DNA from 2 places in the Aquabacterium sp. A08 genome. Region 1 is predicted to be linked to the other one. Evidence: riboswitches for the same ligand, from Rfam matches in the RefSeq annotation. Region 1 holds a riboswitch; the other holds the start of a gene.

Region 1 (7,100 bases):
GATGGGGTGGCCGGCCACGTCCGCTTCGGTGTAGCCCAGGCTGCGGAAAAACCGGACCCGTGCTTCGGACACCAGCGTCAGCAGCTGGGCGTTGTCGAGGTGACCGCCCTGGTTGACGTGGCTGATGTAGATGGCGATGTCGGTGCTGAAGCGGTCGCGTTCGGGCGGGGCAAACTGGAGGCGGGGCATGGCTGGGGCATTCGGTGGGGGCGCCCCGGTGGGGCACGCAAGGCCCCGATTGTCGCGCGAGCGTGCCCGGGCCGAGCGTGTGACAATCAGCACTTGGCCGGTCCCGCAGACCGGCGTTTGACGGACACACACCATGGAACCCTCCACCTGGCTGGCATTTTTCGCGGCCTCCTGGGCCATCAGCATTTCGCCCGGGGCCGGGGCGGTCGCGGCCATGAGCGCCGGGCTCAACCACGGCTTTCGGCGCGGCTACGTCACCACGTTGGGTCTGGTGCTGGGCATCTGGACGCAGCTGGTGGTGGTGGGCCTGGGCCTGGGCGCACTGGTGGCCACCTCGTCCACCGCCTTCCAGGTGGTCAAGTGGCTGGGCGTGGCCTACCTAGTGTGGCTGGGCGTGCAGCAGTGGCGGGCCCCGGCGCGGCCACTGGCGGCCCTGCGCGACGGTGCGGCCCAGGCCTCGGTGCGCAGCATGGTGTTGCGCGGTTGGCTCATCAACGCGGTCAACCCCAAAGGCACGGTGTTTCTGCTGGCCGTGGTGCCGCAGTTCCTCGACCTGACGCAGCCGCTGGCGCCGCAGTACGCCGTCATCGGCCTGACGCTGGGCTTCACCGACCTGGTGGTGATGGCCGGGTACACCGCGCTGGCCGCACGGGTGCTGTCGGCGCTCAAGTCCACCGCCCACATGCGCGCCATGAACCGGGTGTTTGGGGCCCTGTTCGTGGCGGCGGGCGCCTTGTTGTCGCTGTTCAAGCGCGCGCCCTGAGGGGCCAGGCCGCCGTGCCGGCGGTCAGGGCGGCGGGGCCTGCATGTGGATGACGCCGAAGGGGCATTTGGCCTCGCACAGGCGGCAACCGGTGCAGCGGTCCGCGTCGTGCAGGGTGGCGGTCTTGCGCCAGCCCTGGCGCTCCAGGCTGAGCAGATCGAATGGGCAGGCCGCCACGCACCAGCCGCAGCCGGTGCAGCGCGAACCGTTGATGACCGGGAGGCGGCGGCGTTCGGGGTTCACTGGGGGGAGGGGCGGGGCCCGCCGGGGCGGTCAGTCCGCGTCCAGCCAGGCGCAGATCGGCGCCCAGTCGTCCAGGTCTTTGGCCACGCGCCCGGGGGCCACATCGAACAGCGTCAGGCCGTGCAGCGCCAGCCGCACGTAGTTCTGCGTGTCGCGCAAATGGCCCAGCACCGGAAAGCCCAGCCCCTCGGCGAAGGCCCGTAGCCGCTCCGCGGCGATGGTGCGCTGGTCCACCCGCATGCCCACCACCGCGATGTCCAGGTCCGCCGCCCGCCGGCGTTCCTGCAGTTCGTCGAGGAATTGGCGGGTGGCCAGCATGTCGAACAGGCTGGGTTGCAGCGGGATCAGCAGCTTGTCGGCGCGTTTGAGCACCTCTTTCAGGCCCTTGCCGTGCAGGCCGGCCGGGGTGTCCAGCACCACGTGGGTGGTGCCCCGGGGCGGGCGCAGCACCTCGCTGCCCGACGCGTCCCAGCCCACGATGGGCCGGGCCTCGGGCGGGCGGATGCCCAGCCAGCCGCTCGACGACTGCTGCCGGTCGGCGTCGCCCAGCATGACGGTGCGCCCCTGGCGCGCCAGGTAACCCGCCACGTTGGTGGACAGGGTGGACTTGCCCACCCCGCCCTTGGGGTTGGCGACGACGATGACGGGCATGGCGTGCTCAGGCCACGGGGGGCTTGGCCGCGGACGCACGGCGCGCTGGGCGTGCGCGTGGCGCGCGGGCCACTGTCGGGGCGGCATCGGCGGCGCTGGACGCGGGTGCCGGGGTGTCAATGGCTGGCGTTGCATCGGTGGCCGCTTCCACCGCCGGCCGGCCGGTTTTCAGGGTGGGCACCGCACCCAGGGCTTTTTTCAGGGCGGCGTCGCTCAGGCCATCCAGCGCCTTCAGGCCGGCCCGCAGCAGCTCGCTCTTTTTCACCGCCAGCGACAGGCCCAGCGCCCGGGTCTTGAGGGCTTCGATGCGCACGTATTCGTCTTTGGGCATGCAGAAGCTGTCCCGCACCAGCTTCATTTTCTTGGGCTTGTCGGCGTCGCGTGTTTTCTGGCTCATGGCTGTTCCAAGGGAGTGAATCTTGTAAACAGTATATACCGTATGTGTGGTTGATGGGGCTAGGTGGTCGCCGCGGTCTCGCCCTGGCGGGCGGCGGTGTACAGCTCGTCGAGGTGCGCCAGCAGCGTGGTGGTCACGGTGGCGTCCACGCTGCCTTCGGCCTGCCGCTGGCGCATGAAGTCCGCCACCGCGTCGCGGTCCAGTCCCGCACGGTAGGGGCGGTCCTGGACCATGGCCTGGAAAATGTCCGCCACCCGCAGAATGCGGGCTTCCAGCGGCAGTTGATCCGCGTCCAGTCCATGCGGGTAGCCGTGGCCACCGGGGGCTTCGTGGTGGTCAGCCGCCCAGGCGGTGATGTGCTCGAACCCCCGGATTTTTTTGAGGATTTGCAGCGTCTCAAAGCTGTGGGTGTTCATCACAAGGCGCTCATCGGGGTCCAGCGGGCCGGGCTTTTCCAGGATGTGGTCAGGCACCCGCAGTTTGCCGATGTCGTGCAGCAGGCCAGCGATTTCCAGTTCCTCACAGCGTTCGGGCGCCACCCCCAACCGTTCGGCCAACCGGCGCGCGACCTGGGCCACGCCGAGCGAGTGCGTCTGCGTGAAACGGCATTTGGTGTCCACGATTTGCGAGAACAGCCGCGCCAGTTGCCGCAGTTCGGTGTGCGACAGCGTGCAGGGCAGGGCGTTGCGGGCCATGTCGCCCAGGTAGTTGTGCAGGGCGCTGGCTTCCAGGTTCAGCCAGAAGGCTTCGTGGGTCGAGGCGCGCAGGAAAGCCTCAACCAGGATGGGGTCGAAATAGCGGCCACTGTGCCGGACGATGGCTGCGCGCGCGTCCGGGCTGTGCCGCAGCGCCTGACCGCTGGCGTAGTACGGGGCCAGGGTGGCATCCACCCGGTCCACCAGCAGGATCAGGTTGGCCGCCCGCGCGGTGTGATCGTCCACTTTCAGGCGCTGCAGTTCGTCCCAGCGGGTGTGGTGGTACAGCACGGGCAGGGCCATGTCGCGCAGCGGCGCAAAGTCCTTGAGCAGTTCGTACCCCACACGGCAGTGGGTTTGCGAGCCGGTCCAGTCGAATTCGCTCACCAAGTGCAAATGGGTTTCGGTGTTGGACACGCCCACGTCGTGCAGCAGCCCCAGGTCGAACAAAAAACGCACCTGTGCGTCATCGGCACCCAGGGTTTTGGCGCATTCGGCGGCCATCACCCCCACGCGTTTGCCGTGGGCCACATCGTCGATGCCCACGAGGTCCAGGGCATCGGACAGGGCGTAAACGAATTGTCGGAGGTCGGCGGTGATGCTCATGCGGGGCGCGGCGGTGTAACCTGGAGCGTTCATTGTGGCGCCAACCCGGCGTTGTGGCCAGGGGAGGCCGTGGAACGTTGGGGGGGGGCGCGTTCGAGCGCATCGGCGGCGGGCGCCGGGCTCAAAAACAACAAAGCCCCAGCAAGTGGGGCTTTGGGTGACGATGTGTCAAAGAATTCCTGGTCGGGGTGAGAGGATTCGAACCTCCGGCCTCTACGTCCCGAACGTAGCGCTCTACCAGGCTAAGCTACACCCCGATGGGTTCTCAGGAGCGTCGCTCCAACAGAACAGCCGCCAATTGTACCAAACCTTCGGCGTAAAAATTCGCGGGCAGTGCACGTGCCGCGTCGATCGCACGTTGCGCCTCGGCCATGGCCGCCCGGCGCGCGTCTTCCAGGCCGCCGCTGTCCTTGACGACGCGCAAAATCTCGTCCAGTTGCGCGGTGTCGCCCTGCTCGATGGCCGCGCGGATCATCGCCGCGTCGGCCGGGTCGCAGCGGCGCAGGGTGCAGATGATGGGCAGGGTCACCTTGCCTTCGCGCAGGTCGTCGCCCAGGTTCTTGCCCAGCTCGGCGGCGTTGCCCTCGTAGTCCAGCACGTCGTCCACCACCTGGAAGGCGGCGCCCAGGGCCTGGCCGTAGTCGGCGCAACGGGCTTCCAGCCCGGCGTCGGCACCCGCCAGGATGGCGGCCAGGCGGGCGCTGGCCTCGAACAGCTTGGCCGTCTTGGCACGGATCACGCGCAGGTAGGCCTGCTCGTCCAGCGAGGCGTCGTGCATGTTCATCAGCTGCAGCACCTCGCCCTCGGCGATCACGTTGGTCGCGTCGGCCAGCACCTGCATGATGCGCATGTTGCCCGCGTCCACCATCATCTGGAAGGCGCGGGAGTAGAGGAAGTCGCCCACCAGCACGCTGGCGGCGTTGCCGAACACCTGGTTGGCGGTGTCGCGGCCGCGGCGCAGGGTGGATTCGTCCACCACATCGTCGTGCAGCAGGGTGGCGGTGTGGATGAATTCCACCACCGCGGCCAGGCTGTGCCGGCGCGGGTCGGTGCAACCCAGTGCGCCGCACAGCAGCAGCAGCAGGGCGGGGCGCACCCGCTTGCCGCCGGCACCGATGATGTATTCGGCCACCTGGCCCACCAGCGGCACGTCGCTGCTCAGGCTCTGCTGGATCACCGCGTCCACGGCCCGCATGTCGGCGGCCACGAGGGACAGGGCGTTGGGAGGGGTGGGCGTGGGCTGGCTCAAGGCGGGGTCCGGCTGGGGTTTGGGCGATTATAGAGAGGCACTCCCCGGCGCTCGCTTGGCAAGCTGCCGTACCTCTCTCTATAATACAGGTCTGCCGAGGAGCGTTGCAGCGTCCACACCCGGGTGATCCGGCCCACGGGACGCGAGGCTCGGCAGTCGGTCAAGCCGCGCTTGGCCTCCATCCGCAACGACGCTCACCCACTGGCCGTGCGGTGAGTTCCTTTTTCTCCGAGTCAGTGGTTTTTTGACGACGCTTCGTCCGCGAAGCTGTGCTTTGGAGCCACCATGAACGCATCCCTGAAACACCCCGTGAACGCCGACTGCGCCATCACCGACATCGGTCTGGCCGAGTGGGGCCGCAAGGAAATCCGCATCGCCGAAACCGAAATGCCCGGTCTGATGGCCATTCGCGAGGAATTCGCGGCCAAGCAGCCCCTGAAGGGCGCGCGCATCACCGGTTCGCTGCACATGACCATCCAGACGGCGGTGCTGATCGAGACCCTGCAGGCCTTGGGCGCGCAAGTCCGCTGGGCCTCGTGCAACATCTTCTCCACCCAGGACCACGCCGCCGCCGCCATCGCCGCCAACGGCACGCCGGTGTTCGCCGTCAAGGGCGAAACCCTGGTCGACTACTGGGACTACACCCACCGCATCTTCGACTTCGGCGCCAAGGGCACCGAGGGCGAAGGCCCCAACATGATTCTGGACGACGGCGGCGACGCAACGCTGCTGATGCACCTGGGCAAGCAGGCCGAAAAAGACCAGAGCGTGCTGGCCAACCCCGGCAGCGATGAAGAGCGCATCTTGTTTGCGGCCATCAAAGCCAAGCTGGCCGAGGACAGCACCTGGTACAGCCGCAAGAGCGCCCAGATCATCGGCGTGACCGAAGAGACCACCACCGGCGTGCACCGCCTGAAGGAAATGTCGGCCAAGGGCACGCTGATGTTCCGCGCCATCAACGTCAACGACTCGGTCACCAAGTCCAAGTTCGACAACCTGTACGGCTGCCGCGAGTCGCTGGTGGACGGCATCAAGCGCGCCACCGACGTGATGATCGCCGGCAAGGTGGCCGTGGTCGCCGGTTACGGCGACGTGGGCAAGGGCAGTGCCCAAGCCCTGCGTGCCCTGAGCGCCCAAGTGTGGGTGACCGAGATCGACCCCATCAACGCCCTCCAGGCCGCGATGGAAGGCTACAAGGTCGTGACCATGGAGTGGGCCGCCGACAAGGCCGACATTTTCGTGACCACCACCGGCAACCGCGACGTCATCACCTACGAGCACATGGCCGCCATGAAAGACCAGGCCATTGTCTGCAACATCGGCCACTTCGACAACGAGATCCAGGTGGCCAAGCTCGAAGAGAAGTGCCAGTGGGAAGAGGTCAAGCCCCAGGTGGACCACGTGATCTTCCCGGACGGCAAGCGCATCATCCTGCTGGCCAAAGGCCGCCTGGTGAACCTGGGTTGCGGCACCGGCCACCCCAGCTTCGTGATGTCCAGCTCCTTCGCCAACCAGACCATCGCCCAGATCGAGCTGTTCTGCCACCCCGAAGGCTACGACGTGGGCAAGGTCTATGTGCTGCCCAAGCACCTGGACGAGAAGGTCGCGCGCCTGCACCTGAAGAAGGTCGGCGCCATGCTGACCGAGTTGAGCGACGAGCAGGCCGCCTACATCGGCGTGCCCAAGCAGGGCCCGTACAAGCCCGACACCTACCGCTACTGACCGGCCATGCGCGCGGACCAGTTGCTCGTCGAACGGGGCCTGGCCGCGTCGCGCTCGCAGGCCCAGCGGTTGATCGCCGCGGGGGTGCGCTGGCGACTGCCCGCCGCGGGTGAAGGCGCTTGGCGCCCCGTGGCCAAGAGCGGCGAGGCGGTGCCGGCCCATGCCGAGCTGGCCCTGACCGATGCCGCCGAGTCGCGCTATGTGTCGCGCGGGGGCCTGAAGCTCGAGGGCGCCCTGCGCCACACCGGGGTGCCGGTGCATGGGGCGGTGTGCCTGGACGTGGGCCAAAGCACCGGCGGTTTCACCGATTGTTTGCTGCAACACGGCGCCGCCCAGGTGGTGGGCGTGGACGTGGGCCAGGGACAGTTGCACCCCCGCCTGCGCCAGGACGCGCGCGTGACGGCGGTGGAGAAATGCAACGCCCGCGAACTGTCGGCCGCGCGCCTGCAGGCCGCCGCCGGGGCCCAGGCCACCGGGCCGTTCGACCTGGTGGTGGGGGACCTCTCCTTCATCTCGCAAACGCTGGTGTGGCCGGCACTGGTGCCGCTGCTGCGACCCGGGGGGAACGGCCTGCTGATGCTGGTC
Region 2 (7,100 bases), on a different contig from region 1:
CAAGGACGGCCAAACCGTGCGCGGCGAAACCCTGGGCCACCTGGAGCACGACGGCGGCCTGTTCCTCTTCACGCCGCTCAACGAATGGGACGAGGTGCAGCGCGTGTTCGTGCCGCGTGCGGCCTACACCCAGCTGCAGCTGGGCGAAGCCATTGGCCAGGTGCTGGTCGAGCAGCAGGCGGTCACGCCGGAACAGGTGGAGGTGGCCGCGCGCACCCAGGAAGCGCTGCGCAACCGCAAGCTGGGCGACTACCTGGTGATCCAGGAAATCGTCAAACCCGAAGAGCTGATGCAGGCGCTGGACGCCCAGTCGCGCATGCCCATGGTGCGCATCGGCGAGGCGCTGACCGCGCTCGGCCTGGTCACGCCCAGCCAGTTGCAGGACGCGCTGGAAAAGCAAAAGTCTGAACGCAGCGTGCCGCTGGGCGAGCTGCTGGTGCAGAGCGGCCAGCTCTCGCGCGCCGACCTGCGCGTGGCCCTGGCCCGCAAGATGGGTTACCCGGTGGTGGACCTGGCCCAGTTCCCCCTGGACGCCGAGGCGCTGCGCCGCGTGCCGCAGCACCTGGCGAGGCGCCACCAGGTCGTGCCGCTGCTGTGGCGCAGCGGCCTGCTGGTGGTGGCGGCCGAAGACCCGTCGCGGCGCGGCATGGTGGACGAGCTGGAGTTCACCCTGCAGGCCAAGGTGGTGCCGGCGCTGGCCAGCGGCACCCTGAACAACCAGGCCATCGCGGCGGCCTACGCCCGCTTCGGCATGGACGGCGGCCCGGCCAGCCCACCGGCCGGCGCCGAAGCCCCCGCCACCTCCTCCGACAAGCTGCTGGAGTCGCTGGAACTGGAGATGGCCGACGAGTCGCCCGACACCCTGGGTCAGATCGAACAGTCCGACAACTCGCTGGTGCGGCTGCTCAACACCATCATCATCGAGGCGCACAGCCAGGGGGCGTCCGACATCCACATCGAGACCCACCCGAGCAAGCGCAAGGTGCGCATCCGCCTGCGCAAGGACGGCCGGCTGGTGCCCTACATGGAGCTGCCGCACACCTACCGCGCGGCGCTGGTCGGGCGCATCAAGATCATGTGCGAGCTCGACATCTCCGAGCGCCGCAAGCCGCAGGACGGCAAGATCGACTTCGCCAAGTTCTCGCCGCACCACCGGCTGGAGCTGCGGGTCGCCACCATTCCCACCCACAACGGTGCCGAAGACGTGGTGATGCGCCTGCTGTCCTCGGCCAAACCGCTGCCACTGGACCAGCTGGGCCTGACCCCGGACAACCTGCGTCCCTTGCGCGAAGCGGTGGAGCGCCCGCACGGCATGGTGCTGTGCGTCGGCCCCACCGGCTCGGGCAAGACGACCACGCTGCACTCCATCCTGCAGCACATCAACACCCCGGACCGCAAGATCTGGACGGCCGAGGACCCGATCGAGATCGGCAACCCCGACCTGCGCCAGGTGCAGGTCAACCCCAAGATCGACTGGACCTTCGCCAAGGCCCTGCGCGCCTTCCTGCGGGCCGACCCGGACGTGATCATGGTCGGCGAAATCCGCGACCCCGAGACCGCGCAGGTGGCGATCGAAGCCTCGCTGACCGGGCACCTGGTGCTGTCCACCCTGCACACCAACAGCGCGGCTGAAACCGTGGTGCGCCTGCTGGACATGGGCATGGACCCGTTCAACTTCGCCGACTCGCTGCTGGGCGTGCTGGCCCAGCGCCTGGTGCGGCGGCTGTGCAGCGCCTGTGTGCAGAGCACCCCGGCCGATGCCGCCTGGGCCGAGGAGCTGCTGCTGGACTACCTGCACGGCTTCCCGGCCGCGCAGCGCCCCGACGCCGACGCCCTGCGCTCGGCCTGGATCGCCAGCCACGGCCAGGGCGGCCAGCTGGTGCGCCACCACGCGCCGGGCTGCCCGGCCTGCGACCAGTCGGGCTACAAGGGCCGCGCCGGCGTGCACGAGTGGCTGGCGGTGGACCCGACCCTGCGCCGGTTGATCCAGACCAAAGCCCCGTCCGACGCGCTGCAGCAGAGCGCGATGGCCACCGGCCATTTCCGCACACTGCGGCAGGACGGCATCCTCAAGGTGCTGCAGGGCCTGACCACCATCGACGAGGTGCGGGCCCACTGCAGCCACTGACCGCCACCACCCGGCCGGACCGCGGGTTGCGGCACCCGGTCGGCGTGCGGTGCGTGGCGGGCCCCGGCCGTCAGACGCGGCCCGGCCGGTTCAGAGGTTGGGCGCCAGCAGGCGTTCCAGCTCGGCTTCGGGCAGCCCGCGGCGGCGGGCCATGTCGGCCAGCTGGTCGTGGCCGATCTTGCCGACGTTGAAATAGGTCGCGGCCGGGTGGGCGATGTAGAACCCGCTCACGCTGGCCGCCGGGGTCATGGCCAGGCTCTCGGTCAGACCCATGCCGATCTCGCTGCACTGCAGCAGGTCGAACATGGCGCGCTTGACAGAGTGGTCGGGGCAAGCGGGATAGCCGGGCGCGGGGCGAATCCCCTGGTACTTTTCAGCAATCAGCTCGTCGTTGCCCAGGTCTTCGTGTGGCGCGTAGCCCCACAGGTCGGTGCGCACGCGCTGGTGCAGGCATTCGGCAAAGGCCTCGGCCAGTCGGTCGGCCAGGGCCTTGAGCAGAATGGCGTTGTAGTCGTCCTGCGCGGCCTCGAAGGCGGCGGCGCGCTTGTCAGCGCCGATGCCCGCCGTCACCGCGAACAGGCCCACGTGGTCGGCCACGCCCGTGGCCTGCGGCGCCACAAAGTCCGCCAGGCAGCGGCTGGGGCGCATCACGCCATCGATTTCCTGCTTCTCGGTCTGCTGGCGCAGGCCGTGCCAGGTCAGCGCCACCTGGGTGCGGGACTCGTCGGTGTAGAGCGCAATGTCGTCGTCGTTCACCGTGTGGGCGGGGTACAGCCCCACCACCGCGTTGGCGGTCAGCCAGCGGCCGTCCACGATCTTTTTCAGCATGGCCTGGGCATCGGCCAACACCTTGCGGGCCTGCTCGCCCACCACCTCGTCGTCCAAAATGGCGGGGTACGGGCCGGCCAAATCCCAGGTCTGGAAGAACGGGCCCCAGTCGATGTAAGCGGCCAGTTCACCCAGGTCGAAGTTCTTGAACACGCGCCGGCCCAGGAACTTGGGCGCTACCGGGGTGTAGGCGTCCCAGTCCAACGGGGTTTTGTTGGCGCGTGCCTTGGCCAGCGGCCACAGCGGCGTCTGCTTCTTGTTGGCGTGCTGGGTGCGCACCTGGTCGTAGTCGGCGGTCAGTTCGGCCAGGAACGCGGGCTTGGCCTCCCCCAGCAGGTTCTGCGCCACGCCCACGCTGCGCGAGGCGTCGGGCACGTAGACCACCGGGCCGCTGTAGTTCGGCGCAATTTTCACCGCCGTGTGCACGCGGCTGCAGGTGGCGCCGCCGATGAGCAACGGAATGCCGCGCTCGCGGAAGTACGGGTCTTTTTCCATCTCAGACGCGACGTACTGCATCTCCTCCAAGCTGGGGGTGATCAGGCCAGACAGACCCACGATGTCAGCGCCCACCTCTTTGGCCTTGGCCAGAATTTCGTGGCACGGCACCATCACGCCCATGTTCACCACGTCGAAGTTGTTGCACTGCAAGACCACCGTCACGATGTTCTTGCCGATGTCGTGCACGTCGCCCTTGACGGTGGCGATCACGATTTTGCCCTTGCTCTTGACGTCGCCCCCGGCGGCTTCCAACTGGCGCTTTTCTTCCTCGATGTAGGGCACCAGGTGGGCCACGGCCTGCTTCATCACGCGGGCGCTCTTCACCACCTGCGGCAGGAACATCTTGCCCTGGCCGAACAGGTCGCCCACCACGTTCATGCCGTCCATCAGCGGGCCTTCGATCACGTGCAGCGGGCGGCCGCCGTCGGCGCGCAAGGCCTGCCACATCTCCTCGGTGTCTTCAGTGATGAACTCGTTCTGGCCGTGCACCAGCGCGTGCTTCAGGCGCTCGCGCACCGGCAGCGCGCGCCAGGCGTACTTGGCGGAATCGTCCTTGGCCGCGCCTTTGACGGTTTCGGCGATCTCCAGCAGGCGCTCGGTTGCGTCCGGCCGGCGGTTCAGCACCACGTCTTCCACGCGCTCGCGCAGTTCGGGGTCCAGGTCGTCGTACACGCCGACCATGCCGGCGTTGACGATGCCCATGTCCATGCCCGCCTGGATGGCGTGGTACAGAAACACGGTGTGGATGGCCTCGCGCACCGGCTCGTTGCCGCGGAAGCTGAACGACACGTTGGACACGCCGCCGCTCACCTTGGCGCCCGGCAGGTGCTGCTTGATCCAGCGGGTGGCGTTGATGAAGTCCACCGCGTAGTTGTTGTGTTCCTCGATGCCGGTGGCGATGGCGAAGATGTTCGGGTCGAAGATGATGTCTTCGCACGGGAAGCCCACCTCGTCCACCAGGATGCGGTAGGCCCGCTCGCAGATCTCGATTTTGCGCTCGTAGGTGTCGGCCTGGCCCTGCTCGTCAAAAGCCATCACCACGGTGGCGGCGCCGTAGCGCCGGATCAACCGGGCCTGACGCTTGAACTCCTCCACTCCCTCTTTCATCGAGATGGAATTGACCACGCTCTTGCCCTGCACGCACTTCAGCCCGGCCTCGATCACGCTCCACTTGGACGAATCGATCATCACCGGCACGCGGGCGATGTCGGGCTCGCCGGCCATGAGGTTGAGGAAACGCACCATGGCGGCCTGGCTGTCGAGCATGGCCTCGTCCATGTTCACGTCCACGATCTGCGCACCGTTTTCCACCTGCTGGCGCGCCACGGCCAGGGCTTCCTCGTACTGGCCGTTCAAGATCATGCGCGCGAACGCCTTGGAGCCGGTGACGTTGGTGCGCTCGCCGATGTTGACGAACAGGCTGTGCTCATCGATGGCCAGCAGCTCCAGGCCGGACAACAGCATGGGGGGCACGGAAGACGGGGCGGCGGCGCGGTCCGGGTGGTCAGGGTTCACGGTGTGGGGGGCGGTAGGGGGCACGGCACTCACCTGCAAAGCAGTCGTCAGGTGAGCGCGGTTGGGACGGGAAGGGGCCAAGCCTGACGGCGCGCCCCACCGGCGGGCGGGGGACGCGCGGTTGCAGCGCTCCTTGGCAAGCCGCTATTTTATCGGGCAGCGGCCAGAAACGCGTCCAGCAGCGGATGGCAGTCCAGCAGGTCGCCGTTGAGGTGGTGGAATTCCGGGTGCCACTGCACCCCGCACACGAAGCTGCGCCCCTGCCAGCGGATGGCCTCGACCACGCCGTCGTGGGCGGTCGCCTCGACCACCACGTCCTTGCCCAGGCGCTGCACCGCCTGGTGGTGGATGGACGCCACCTGCCCGCCGGCCACCCCGCCGAACCACTGGGCGAACTGGCCCCCAGGGGTGAAGGTGACCGCGTGCGCATTGCGGTCGTAGGCCGGGGTTTCATGGCCGTGCGAGTCGGGGCACTGGGTCGGCAGGTCCTGGTACAGGCTGCCACCCAGGGCCACGTTGATCAGCTGCATGCCGCGGCAGATGCCCAGGATGGGCTTGCCCGCCTCCATGAACTCGTGCACCAGCTCCAGTTCATAGGCGTCGCGCACCGGGTCACCGCTCCACTCGGGCTTGAGCGGCTCCTCGCCGTAGGCGCGCGGGCTCACGTCGGCACCGCCCTGCAAAATCAGGCCGTCCAGGTACTCCGCGTAGTCGCGGATGCGGATGTTGCTGCGCAGCAGCGCCCCGTCCTGCAGCACCGACGGCACCATCAGCACCAGCGTGTCGCGCGAGGCCGCCCACTGCGCCACCGACTGCTCCAGCACCTGCAGGGTTTTGGTCTGCAGCCCCACCCCGCCCCGCTCCGGGTGGGCAATGCGGGCGGACAAACCGATGTGAACCGGGCGGCGACGACCAAACACAGGCAACTCCAGCAGTCAGGGTTGCCCGTGGGAGTCAGACGTTGAACAGGAAGTTCATCACGTCGCCGTCTTTGACGACGTAGTCCTTGCCCTCGGCGCGCATCTTGCCCGCGTCCTTGGCGCCCTGCTCGCCCTGGTAGGCGATGTAGTCGTCAAAACCGATGGTCTGGGCGCGGATGAAGCCGCGCTCGAAGTCGCCGTGGATGACGCCCGCCGCCTGCGGCGCGGTGTCGCCGATGTGGATGGTCCAGGCGCGCACCTCTTTCACGCCGGCGGTGAAATAGGTTTGCAGGCCCAACAGCTTGAAGCCGGCGCGGATCAGGCGGTTCAGGCCGGGTTCGTCCTGGCCCAACTCCTTCAAGAACTCCAGCCGGTCGGCGTCGTCCATTTCGCTCAGTTCGGCCTCGATCTTGGCGCAGATGGCCACCACCGGGGCGTTTTGCTGGTCGGCGTATTCGCGCAGGCGGTCCAGGAAGGGGTTGTTCTCGAAACCGTCTTCGCTGACGTTGCCCACAAACATGGCCGGCTTGGCGGTGATCAGGCACAACGGCTTCAGGATGGCGCGCTCTTCGTCGCCCAGCTCCAGCGTGCGCACCGGCTTGCCCTGGTCCAGCACCGCCTGCACCTTGGTCAGCACCTGCACCAGCTTGGCCGCTTCCTTGTCGTTGCCGCTCTTGGCGGCCTTGGTGTAGCGCTGCAGGCTTTTTTCCACCGTGCCCAGGTCGGCCAGGCACAGCTCGGTCTGGATCACCTCGATGTCCGCGATCGGGTCCACCTTGTTGGCCACGTGGATGACGTTGTCGTCTTCAAAACAGCGCACCACGTTGACGATGGCATCGGTTTCGCGGATGTGGGCCAGGAACTGGTTGCCCAAGCCCTCGCCCTGGCTGGCCCCGGCCACCAGACCGGCGATGTCCACGAACTCCACAATCGCCGGCACGATGCGCTCGGGCTGGATGATGGCGGCCAGCTGCTGCAGGCGCGGGTCCGGCACCTCGACCACGCCCACGTTGGGCTCGATGGTGCAGAAGGGGTAGTTCTCGGCCGCGATGCCGGCCTTGGTCAGGGCGTTGAACAGGGTGGATTTGCCGACGTTGGGCAGGCCGACGATGCCGCACTTGAGAGACATGGAATTTCCTTACGTACCGGCCTGATGAACGGCCATCACACCGGGCAAAAAAAAAGCGACCGCAGGCACGGTCGCTTTTTCG

Evidence for each region. A riboswitch is a leader RNA that binds a small molecule or an ion and turns the genes downstream of it on or off. The one in region 1 is predicted to bind S-adenosylhomocysteine.
Region 2: another riboswitch for S-adenosylhomocysteine. It lies ahead of metH (methionine synthase); the one in region 1 lies ahead of ahcY (adenosylhomocysteinase).

What each region holds. Positions count from the first base shown of each region.
Region 1 is NZ_JAAQQT010000601.1:13,414-20,513, reverse strand. Features, by position in the region: gene HA630_RS09100 (thioesterase family protein) at 1-189, opposite strand, end outside; gene HA630_RS09095 (LysE family transporter) at 323-952, shown strand; gene HA630_RS09090 (4Fe-4S binding protein) at 977-1,195, opposite strand; gene HA630_RS09085 (ParA family protein) at 1,226-1,846, opposite strand; gene HA630_RS09080 (hypothetical protein) at 1,854-2,243, opposite strand; gene HA630_RS09075 (HD-GYP domain-containing protein) at 2,303-3,544, opposite strand; tRNA gene HA630_RS09070 (tRNA-Pro) at 3,725-3,801, opposite strand; gene HA630_RS09065 (polyprenyl synthetase family protein) at 3,810-4,793, opposite strand; S-adenosyl-L-homocysteine riboswitch at 4,884-4,996, shown strand; gene ahcY (adenosylhomocysteinase) at 5,079-6,515, shown strand; gene HA630_RS09055 (TlyA family RNA methyltransferase) at 6,522-7,100, shown strand, end outside.
Region 2 is NZ_JAAQQT010000686.1:2,679-9,778, forward strand. Features, by position in the region: gene HA630_RS17930 (GspE/PulE family protein) at 1-2,128, shown strand, start outside; gene metH (methionine synthase) at 2,219-4,969, opposite strand; S-adenosyl-L-homocysteine riboswitch at 5,016-5,110, opposite strand; gene HA630_RS17940 (gamma-glutamyl-gamma-aminobutyrate hydrolase family protein) at 5,119-5,856, opposite strand; gene ychF (redox-regulated ATPase YchF) at 5,924-7,018, opposite strand.